Regions from separate parts of the Dorea hominis genome, predicted to be linked through region 2. Evidence: riboswitches for the same ligand, from Rfam matches in the RefSeq annotation. Region 2 holds a riboswitch; each other region holds the start of a gene.
What was found. A riboswitch is a leader RNA that binds a small molecule or an ion and turns the genes downstream of it on or off. The one in region 2 is predicted to bind glycine.

Region 1: linked by a shared signal. The riboswitch ahead of H8S07_RS08570 (serine hydroxymethyltransferase) and the one ahead of gcvT (glycine cleavage system aminomethyltransferase GcvT) in region 2 are both predicted to bind glycine.
Region 3: linked by a shared signal. The riboswitch ahead of H8S07_RS04935 (GrdX family protein) and the one ahead of gcvT (glycine cleavage system aminomethyltransferase GcvT) in region 2 are both predicted to bind glycine.

What each region holds. Positions count from the first base shown of each region.
Region 1 covers NZ_JACOOY010000009.1:89,161-92,376, reverse strand. The annotation lists gene folK (2-amino-4-hydroxy-6-hydroxymethyldihydropteridine diphosphokinase) at 1-660, shown strand, start outside; gene H8S07_RS08575 (NUDIX hydrolase) at 733-1,233, shown strand; glycine riboswitch at 1,468-1,578, shown strand; gene H8S07_RS08570 (serine hydroxymethyltransferase) at 1,659-2,906, shown strand.
Region 2 covers NZ_JACOOY010000005.1:154,982-158,197, reverse strand. The annotation lists gene gcvH (glycine cleavage system protein GcvH) at 10-390, opposite strand; gene gcvT (glycine cleavage system aminomethyltransferase GcvT) at 478-1,566, opposite strand; glycine riboswitch at 1,708-1,803, opposite strand; gene alaS (alanine--tRNA ligase) at 2,041-3,216, opposite strand, start outside.
Region 3 covers NZ_JACOOY010000005.1:20,935-24,150, reverse strand. The annotation lists gene grdB (glycine reductase complex selenoprotein B) at 1-313, opposite strand, end outside; gene H8S07_RS04940 (glycine/sarcosine/betaine reductase component B subunit) at 334-1,614, opposite strand; gene H8S07_RS04935 (GrdX family protein) at 1,682-2,068, opposite strand; glycine riboswitch at 2,257-2,369, opposite strand; gene H8S07_RS04930 (alanine/glycine:cation symporter family protein) at 2,633-3,216, opposite strand, start outside.

The sequences.
Region 1 (3,216 bases), on a different contig from region 2:
GAAGTCAGTGCATTTATCACAAAATATATGAAAGAACATACCTACCAGTTGCTAGAACGGGTGGCAGAAACCCTTGCGGAAGAGATGCTTAAGAGCATATCGGGACTTTGCAAGATCGATCTGGAGATCAAGAAACCATGGGCACCGGTAGGACTTCCGCTGAAAACAGTCAGTGTTAAAATTTCGCGCGAATGGCATACAACATATATCGCACTTGGCTCTAATATTGGTGACAGTGAAACTTATCTGAATGAAGCAGTCGAAAAAATAGGACAGATTCCTACTTGTACAGTTGAAAAAGTTTCTTCTTATCTTGTAACAGAGCCTTACGGAGTGACAGATCAGCCGGATTTTTTAAATGCATGTCTGAAACTGCGGACGCTATTATATCCGGAAGAATTGTTAAAAGAATTAAACCGGATCGAGAAAGAAGCGGGCAGGGAGCGGATTATACACTGGGGACCGAGAACACTGGATCTGGATATTCTGCTGTATGATGACATCGTACTGGAAGAAGATGATCTCTGTATTCCACATGTTGAAATGCACAAAAGAAGCTTTGTGCTGGAACCATTGGCCGAAATTGCACCGTACAAACGCCATCCGGTATATGGAAAAACAGTGCGGGAAATGTTAGAGGAAATTCAGGCACAGTTATAGTATAATAAACAGGGGCAATGAGGCAGAGAAACTGCAGACAGTAATATCAAGACAGAAGAAGGAGGCAGAAGAATGGAACTTTGGGATATTTATGACAAAGACAAAAATCCAACCGGTCGCACGATGAAGAGAAATGACTGGTGCTTGAAAGATGATGAATATCATCTGACAGTACTTGGAGTAGTTGCAAGACCAGATCACACGTATCTTATCACAAAACGTGTAATGACAAAAGCGTGGGCACCGGGATGGTGGGAAGTATCCGGAGGCGCAGCACAGGCAGGAGAAACTTCGGAAGAAGCTGTTATACGCGAAGTGAAGGAAGAGACAGGGCTGGATGTAAGGAATGCGGAAGGTGGATATTGTTTCACATATCACAGAGAGAACCCGGGAGAAGGAGATAATTACTTTGTAGATGTTTATCGCTTTGTTCTGGATATTGACGAGAGTGATATACATTTACAGGAAGAAGAAACAGCGGGATACCGTTTCGCGACAAAGAAAGAAATTGAAAATCTTGCCGGAGAAGGCATTTTCCTGCATTATGACAGTATCAAAGAAGTTTTCAGATAGATTATCTATAAAATTGATAACTCTATAGATATAATAAATACACAAAAAAATGATAAAAAAATAACTTATTTTGTAATTATTGACGAAAACAAAAGCATTGTGTATACTAAGGGCAGTTGATAAGTCGGCAGATGAATTCGTGAGATACCGTATGGATAAAGAACAGGGGCTAGGCTTTATCCGAAACGGAGCCGAAGGGGTAGGCAGAAACTCTCAGGTAAAAGGAATGGATTCGGACGACACTCTGGAGAACAATATTTTTAATTGTACCGAAGAAGTAAACTGGCAGTTATATGGGGGAAAAACGATCAGCAATCTTTCAGGTAAAAGGACAGAGGCAGACAAAAGATCTTTAGTAAATGAAGCAAAGGTTTTTTGCCTGTTTTTTATTGGGGGAAACAGGCGTATCGAAGGAGGACAATAAGATGAACAGAATTGAAGATGTAACAAATTATATCAAAGAGTATGATGACGAAGTTGGAAAAGCACTGGAGCTGGAACTTGGAAGACAGAGAAGAAATCTCGAACTGATTGCTTCAGAGAATATCGTAAGCCCTGCGGTTATGCTCGCAATGGGAACAGTCCCAACAAACAAATATGCCGAAGGATATCCGGGAAAACGTTACTATGGTGGATGCGAAGACGTAGATATTCTGGAGAACATTGCAATCGAACGTGCGAAGAAGTTATTTGGCGCAGAGCACGCAAATGTACAGCCACATTGCGGAGCAAATGCTAATACAGCAGTTTATCAGGCACTCATCAAACCGGGTGATACAGTTATGGGACTGAACCTGGCACATGGCGGACATCTGACACATGGTTCACCGGTAAACTTATCAGGACTCTTGTATAATTTTGTACCTTATAATGTAAATGATGAAGGATTTTTGGATTACGACGAGATTCGTAAGATTGCACATGAGTGCAAACCTAAATTAATTGTAGCAGGAGCCTCTGCTTATCCAAGAGAGATCAAATTTGATGTTTTCGCTGATATCGCAAAAGAAGTTGGCGCATATCTGATGGTTGATATGGCTCACATTGCAGGACTGGTAGCAGCAGGACTTCACCAGAGCCCGGTTCCATATGCAGATGTTGTAACAACAACAACACATAAGACACTGCGTGGACCAAGAGGTGGACTGATCCTTTGCAAAGAAGAGCATGCAAAAGCAATTAACAAAGCTATTTTCCCAGGAACACAGGGAGGACCGCTTGAGCACATCATCGCTGCAAAAGCTGTATGCTTCGGAGAGGCTCTGAAACCAGAATTCAAAGAGTATCAGCAGCAGGTTGTTAAGAATGCAAAAGCACTTGCAGATGCTATGGTAGCAGAAGGATTTAACCTTGTAAGTGGTGGAACAGATAACCATCTGATCTTAGTTGATCTTCAGAATATGAACATTACAGGAAAAGAATTACAGAATCGTCTGGATGAAGTATATATTACTGTTAATAAAAATGCAGTACCGAACGATCCTGCAAGCCCGTTTGTAACAAGCGGAGTTCGTATCGGAACACCTGCAGTTACAACTCGTGGACTGAAAGAAGAAGATATGAAGACAATTGCAAAACTGATCAAGATGACAGTTACAGATTTCGATACAAAAGCAGATGAGATCCGTGAAGAAGTTAATAAGATCTGCACAAAATATCCGCTGTATGAATAAGAGCTGAAAACGCTTCATAGATGAATGGAATAGATCCCTTACTCAATTATAAACAGAAAAGTCCGGTGCGTTATGGAGAAGCACCGGATTTTTCTGTAGCTTTTTTCGCACCGCTGTGATAAAATACATCTACAACATATGTTGATTCATAAAAATCTAAGAGTACTTAATTTCAAAAAAATCAAAAACCATTATCAAAAGAATATCAAAACATATTCAAAAGGTTCGAGTCGAACAGGAGAATCCCAACTAAATTTACTTTCTAGCATATTAATAGAAAAGGGCGGACTGTGTAGATGTAGACGATTTT
Region 2 (3,216 bases):
TCTTATGTATTAAGCCTCTTCGCTTTCTACAAATGCTTTGTATGCGTCAGCATCTAACAGTTCTTCTGTCTCTTTTACTTCACCAACTTTTACAAACCATGCATCATAAGGTGTTTCGTTGATAGATTCCGGAGCATCTAACAGTTCTTCGTTGATCTCTGTTACAACACCTGAAACCGGTGAGAATACATCAGATACTGCTTTTACAGACTCAACATCTGCGAATGCTTCTCCGACTGTTACTTCATCTCCAACTTCCGGAAGGTTTATAAATACAAGATCTCCTAATTCAGACTGTGCATAATCTGTTAATCCGATCACGCTTACGTCTCCATCCTCTTTTATCCACTCGTGTGATTTTGAATACTTTAATTCTGCTCTTAATTCCATTGTTTTAATCTCCTTTTCTTTTATGATATAATATGCCCCTGTTTGTGATACCCTCGGTTTCAGACCTTTTCCCTGGCATCCTTATATTTATTTTGCTCTCTTATAGAACGGAAGTGCTACAACTTCTACATCAACCATACGTCCTCTGACATCCACCTGTAATTTTGTTCCGACATCTGTATAGTCAGTTTCCAGTAATGCCATTCCGACAGCCTTGTCAATGAAAGGACCTTTTGTACCGGATGTTGTATGTCCGATCACTTTGCCGTCTGCATATACATCCTGATGTTCACGGATGATTCCTCTTCCAATAACTTCCAGACCTACTCTTTTTCTCGTTAGTTCTGCATGTTCTTCCAGAGCTTTCTTACCGATAAAGTCATCTTTTTTCATCTTCACTGCGAATCCAAGTCCTGTCTCCAGCGGTGAAACATCATCATCCATCTCGTGACCGTAAAGTGGCATTGCTGCTTCCATACGAAGTGTATCTCTTGCTCCAAGACCACACGGAATAAGTCCTTCTTCTTTTCCATTTTCAAGAAGTGTATCCCACATCTTCTCTGCATACTCGCTTGGCAGATATAATTCTACTCCATCCTCACCTGTGTATCCTGTCTTGGAAATGATACATGGGATTCCGGCTACTTCTGTGTCGAATACTGCATGGTAGTATTTCTGAGGAATGTTCTCTTCTGCTGTCAGCTTTCTTAAGATATCCATTGCTTTTGGTCCCTGCAGTGCAAGCTGTGCATACTGAGCAGATACGTCTGTAAATTTGACTTCTCCAAACTGATGATTTAACATCCACTGATAATCTTTATCTTTGTTTGCTGCATTGACAACAATAAAGTAATGATCATCGGAATGTTTGTAAACAATCAGATCGTCTACTGTTCCGCCATGTTCATTACACATCGGACTGTATCTTGCCTGTCCATCCACCATATTGTCAAAGTTATTCGTCAGTATCATCTGGATATTTGCAAGTGCATCCTTTCCCTCGCATAAAACTTCTCCCATATGAGATACATCAAATAGTCCTGCCTGAGTACGAACAGCCATATGTTCTTTGATTACACCTGCTTCATACTGTACCGGAAGAAGGTAACCTCCAAATGGTACGATCTTACCTCCTGCCTTCACATGTGCATCATAGAGTGGCGTTTTTAATTCCATGATAAAAATCCTCCTTTTTTCTCATCATGAACTGCTCTGTCAGCGGGTCTTGTTCCGTTAAAAGTTTGTCGGAGCAAAAAAATAAGAGACATATCCTATTTCAGGACTTTCTGCCTCCCTGTCTGCTTTCTTTCAGAGCTTCGTCCGAACCCAATTCTTCTGCCTGAGAGTTTCGAATTACTTCTTGCCCCTTCGGCGCTATTGCTTATTGCTAATAATCTCTCTTAGGTTCATCACCCGATCACTTTTCTTTTATTTTGACAGGCTTATTGTAACAGCCCTTAAATTATCTGTCAATAATTGTTTATTTTTTAACTTTTCTGTTATTTATAGGCAATTGCAACAGTCATTATAGTTATTATCTATAAAAAAGAAAGATACATTTTCACTTTTTTGTAGAAAATCTATCTTTCTTTATTTTCATTGTATTTTATTGTACTATTATCTGCGTATTTTCATACTTCTAAAGTGCACTTATGCAAGCTGTTCAGCCAGTACTTCTTTCGCTTTTGTGAGTGCATCATTCATGCCTTCCGGCTTCTTGCCCCCAGCTTGGGCCATATTCGGGCGGCCACCACCACCACCGCCAACGCATGATGCACAAGCCTTGATCAGATTACCTGCATGTGCGCCTTTATCAATTGCTCCTTTGGTAGCCATAGCCATCAGGCTGACTTTACCATCTGTAGCCGATACAAGCACGACAACACCTTCGCCAAGCTTGTCTTTTAACTGGTCACCAAGATCACGGAGTCCGTTCATATCCACGCCTTCTACCTTTGCGGCGAGCAGTTTCACACCGACAACTTCTGTCACCTGATTCATCACATCACCTATAGCATCTTTGGCAAGCTTGCCCTTCAGGCTCTCCACTTCGCTCTTTAATGCCTTATTCTCAGCCTGCAGATGACTGATCTTCTCTTCTATATTATCCGGAGTTGTCTTCAACATCTTCGCAGCTTCGTGAAGTTTCTGCTCCTGTTCCTCGTAATAATCCATCAGTCCTTTGGAAGTCAGTGCTTCAATACGGCGCACACCGGCTGCGACACCGGACTCGGAAAGGATCTTAAATGCCATGATATCACCGGTATTTGCCACATGTGTACCACCACAGAACTCAATAGAGAAATCTCCCATGCTGACAACACGTACAATATCTCCGTATTTTTCACCAAACAGAGCCGCTGCTCCTGTCTTTTTCGCTTCCTCGATCGGCATGTTGCGCACAACAACCGGAAGATGATTACGAATTTCTCTGTTGACGATTGCCTCTACTTCTTTGAGCTGTTCTTCTGTCATAGCAGAAAAATGCGTAAAGTCAAACCGAAGTCTGTTCGCATTGTTCAGAGATCCAGCCTGTTCTACATGTGTTCCAAGCACCATGCGGAGTGCTTTCTGTAACAGATGTGTTGCACTGTGGTTATTTGCAGCAAGTGCACGGTTCTCACGATCAACTTCCAGTGTCACTTTATCACCGATTTTGATCATGCCTTTTGTCACATGACCGACATGTCCGAATTTGCCACCGAGAAGTTTTACAACATCTTCTACTACAAATTCACCGTCTGCACTGCGGATCACACCTTTATCAGCTTCCTGTCCACCGCTTGTTGCATAGAGCGGAGTCTTCGCTACAATGACCGTTCCTTT
Region 3 (3,216 bases), 130 kb from region 2:
CTGCGATAGTACCGCAGGCAACTCCGTAACGTCCAGCGTTGAAAGCCGGTCCTGCAATAAAGATGTCCGGAGCCTGTTCTTTAACCATCTCAAGAATCTCTGCTTTTGCTTTTTCAAGATTCTCGTTGAAATAAGAGTCACCACATACGATTGTTGCAATGATCTCTGCTTCATCTTTAAAATTCTGTGTTAATGCCATACCTGGTCCAACAACTTCGCCAACACGCAGTTCAACCGGGTAATCTGCTTTTTCTTCTCCACCAATCTGTGCAAAGAACTGATTGATGTAATGAACAACTTTTAATTTAGCCATTATTCTATATCCTCCATTCCTTATCTTGCACTCAGTTTATTGAAACCAGTTTCGTTTGTTGCGCCTGTCAGAACCTGAAGCTCAACTTCAAGAGATCCGTCCTCGCGCAGTGTCTCTTCACTTGCACCAGCAATCTTTGTTACATAGTCAAGAGTTCCAATTACTTTGTCAAGTTTCGGCAGGATAACTACCTGGTTTGCATTTCCGCCTGTTACTACTGCATCAGCAGCCTGATCAGCATCAGCAAGTGACTGAGATTTTCCATCACGTCCGGCATACTCGTCTGTGATGATTACAGTCTTAACGCCTTCTGCTTCAATCTTCTTACAATTCATGATAAGGTCTGTATCCGGGTTACCGAATCCTTCCTGAGATACAATAACTCCATCCAGGTCTAACATCTTGCAAAGTTTTGCTGTCCAGTCAGAAGAACGCTGTTTATCAGCAAGATATACGTTCTCGTTTGTGATAATCTGGCAAACAAAGTTTAATGTTTTTCCGTGCTGTTCAAATAAGTCATGTACAACCGGGTTGTTCAGATGAACATATGTAGGGTTCTTATCACATGCAGATACACAGTTACCGGAAACAATTGCTCCGTCCATGATCTCTGTAGGGCTTAAAATTGTAGGAACGATTTTCTTAGCATCTACACCATATACATATGTGTCATGAAGAAGTCCCTGGCTCTGAAGCATCTGTACATATGCAACTCTCGGCAGGTCCGGATATTTTTCCATTCCTTCTTTGATTGTGCATGTCTCGTAAACTTTTGTCTCATCCGGTGTCAGATCACGTGCTAACTCACCAATGTAAGTTGCAACTCTGAATCCAGCGAAACGAACTGCTTTTTCGTATTCATGCTGTTTGATATTGTCAATTGGCTCACATACCATAACCAGGTTTAATGTCTTGGAGAATGGTGTGTAATCTGCTCCAGGACCTGTCATATCAATGATACCTTCCTGGAATCCCACGATCTTACCAGCTGTAACAACAGCCATTCCTTTTAATGCGTAAGTCTTTCCTTCTCCAACTGTGTCTACTTTAGAGATAACTCCCGGGAAGATTCCTCCTCTTCCTTCAACTTTAACTCTAGGTTCGATAACATCTTTAACAGGTGTGATTCTTACAGACTCACCCGGTTTTGCAATGTCAAATGATACGCTCTTAATCTTTTCGTCCTCAAGAGCTACTGCCTTAACGGCTTCTTCGGATACATAAAGGATTCCGTCTTCAATCTTTGACTCAGATGCAAACTGAATATCCTTGATGTAAATGTGTCCCATTTCTAATCTCACTTTAAGTTCCCTCCTTAAAAAAATTATATTGTTTAAGCTGCAACGCTCGACAACCTCACTCAATGACTTACCAGGCATCTGCTGATGCCAGGCCGCTTTCCAGCAGAGTCCAGTCAATCAACTGAAAATCTTCCAGTACGCTTTCTCCATATCGTCCAGTCTTATCTTGGAATTTATGGCATGCATCGATTGCATTTTCTATAATCGTAAGCGACCTTCTGTCCACTTCCTCCTTTCCAGCTGAAATCAAAACCGATTTGTATGGTGTCTCATTTGGCTTCACGCTTCCGGATAACGGATGCGTCAGAAGTAAATGTCCGTCATGTATTCTGTCTCTGACTTCCCGGAGAAGTCCTTCATAAGTAGTTTCCAGATATATTACTTCGTGTGTCTTCTCAAGCTTATCGAAGACCAGTGGATTATTGGTCAAGACTATATATTTCCCCCTGTTCATCCTGAACCGTATCCTCCTTTCCGGCCTGTTGCCTCGGCAATCGATAAATACAATAAAAGTCATCGGTATTCCAAATAAAAAAGGACGTCCAGATATACAATTATATCTACGGCGTCCTTCCTGTCTTTTGCCCTGATAAATTGAAATCATCGATAAGCTTTATCACACAGCACAAGATTCAGAATGTGGTACATTTTCCAGTCCTTTTGCCTGAAAGTTTCACCTTTTTGCATACCCACCATGTATGTCCGGCTTGCCTCTTCGGCGGCTGATCCGTTCAACTCTCTCTTGGAAAACATCATCCCACGAATATTCTTTTCATAGAAAATCATTACACAATTTTCATAGACATTTTTTATATTATTTATTGCCTATGTCTATAATAACTTATTGTAACTTTTTTTGCAACCCATTATACTAATTAATATTATTTTGGTGAGTATGCACAATTTTCATTCCTAATTTTTGTTATATTTATTAGTTGATTTTATAATATTTATTAAAAGCGTCTATAAAAAACGACATTTATGATTGTCCTGCATTTCATCCACTTATAGATAATATCTATTTATTCTTTTTAAAGTTCTGATAGTAATCATCATGCAACTTCTTAATCGTACCGCTCAGAACAATCAGACCGATAAAGTTCGGAATTACCATCATGGAGTTGAAGCAGTCTGCCATATTCCATACGAGATCTACCTGTGCAAGTGATCCAAGCACTACGCACACAGCAACTAATACGGAATATACTTTTACAGCTTTTGGTCCAAACAGATACTTAATATTTGCCTGTCCAAAGAAATACCAGCCAATAATTGTTGAAAATGCGAAGAAGAACATACAAATCGCGATAAAGATATCTCCGCCTTTTCCATACAATGTAGAGAATGCATACTGGCTTAACTCTGCACCTGTCTTACCACTTGGAATAGACTTCGTTGTAATAATTACAAATGCTGTCAGGTTTAGTACGATAAACGTATCGATAAATACACCGATCATTGCAACAAATCCCTGCTCGACCGGATGATCTACTTTTGCAACTGCATGCGCATGTGGGGTAGAACCCATACCAGCCTCATTAGAGAACAATCCTCTTGCAACACCTTTTGTAAGCGCAAGTTTTAATGTCGCACCCACAGCAC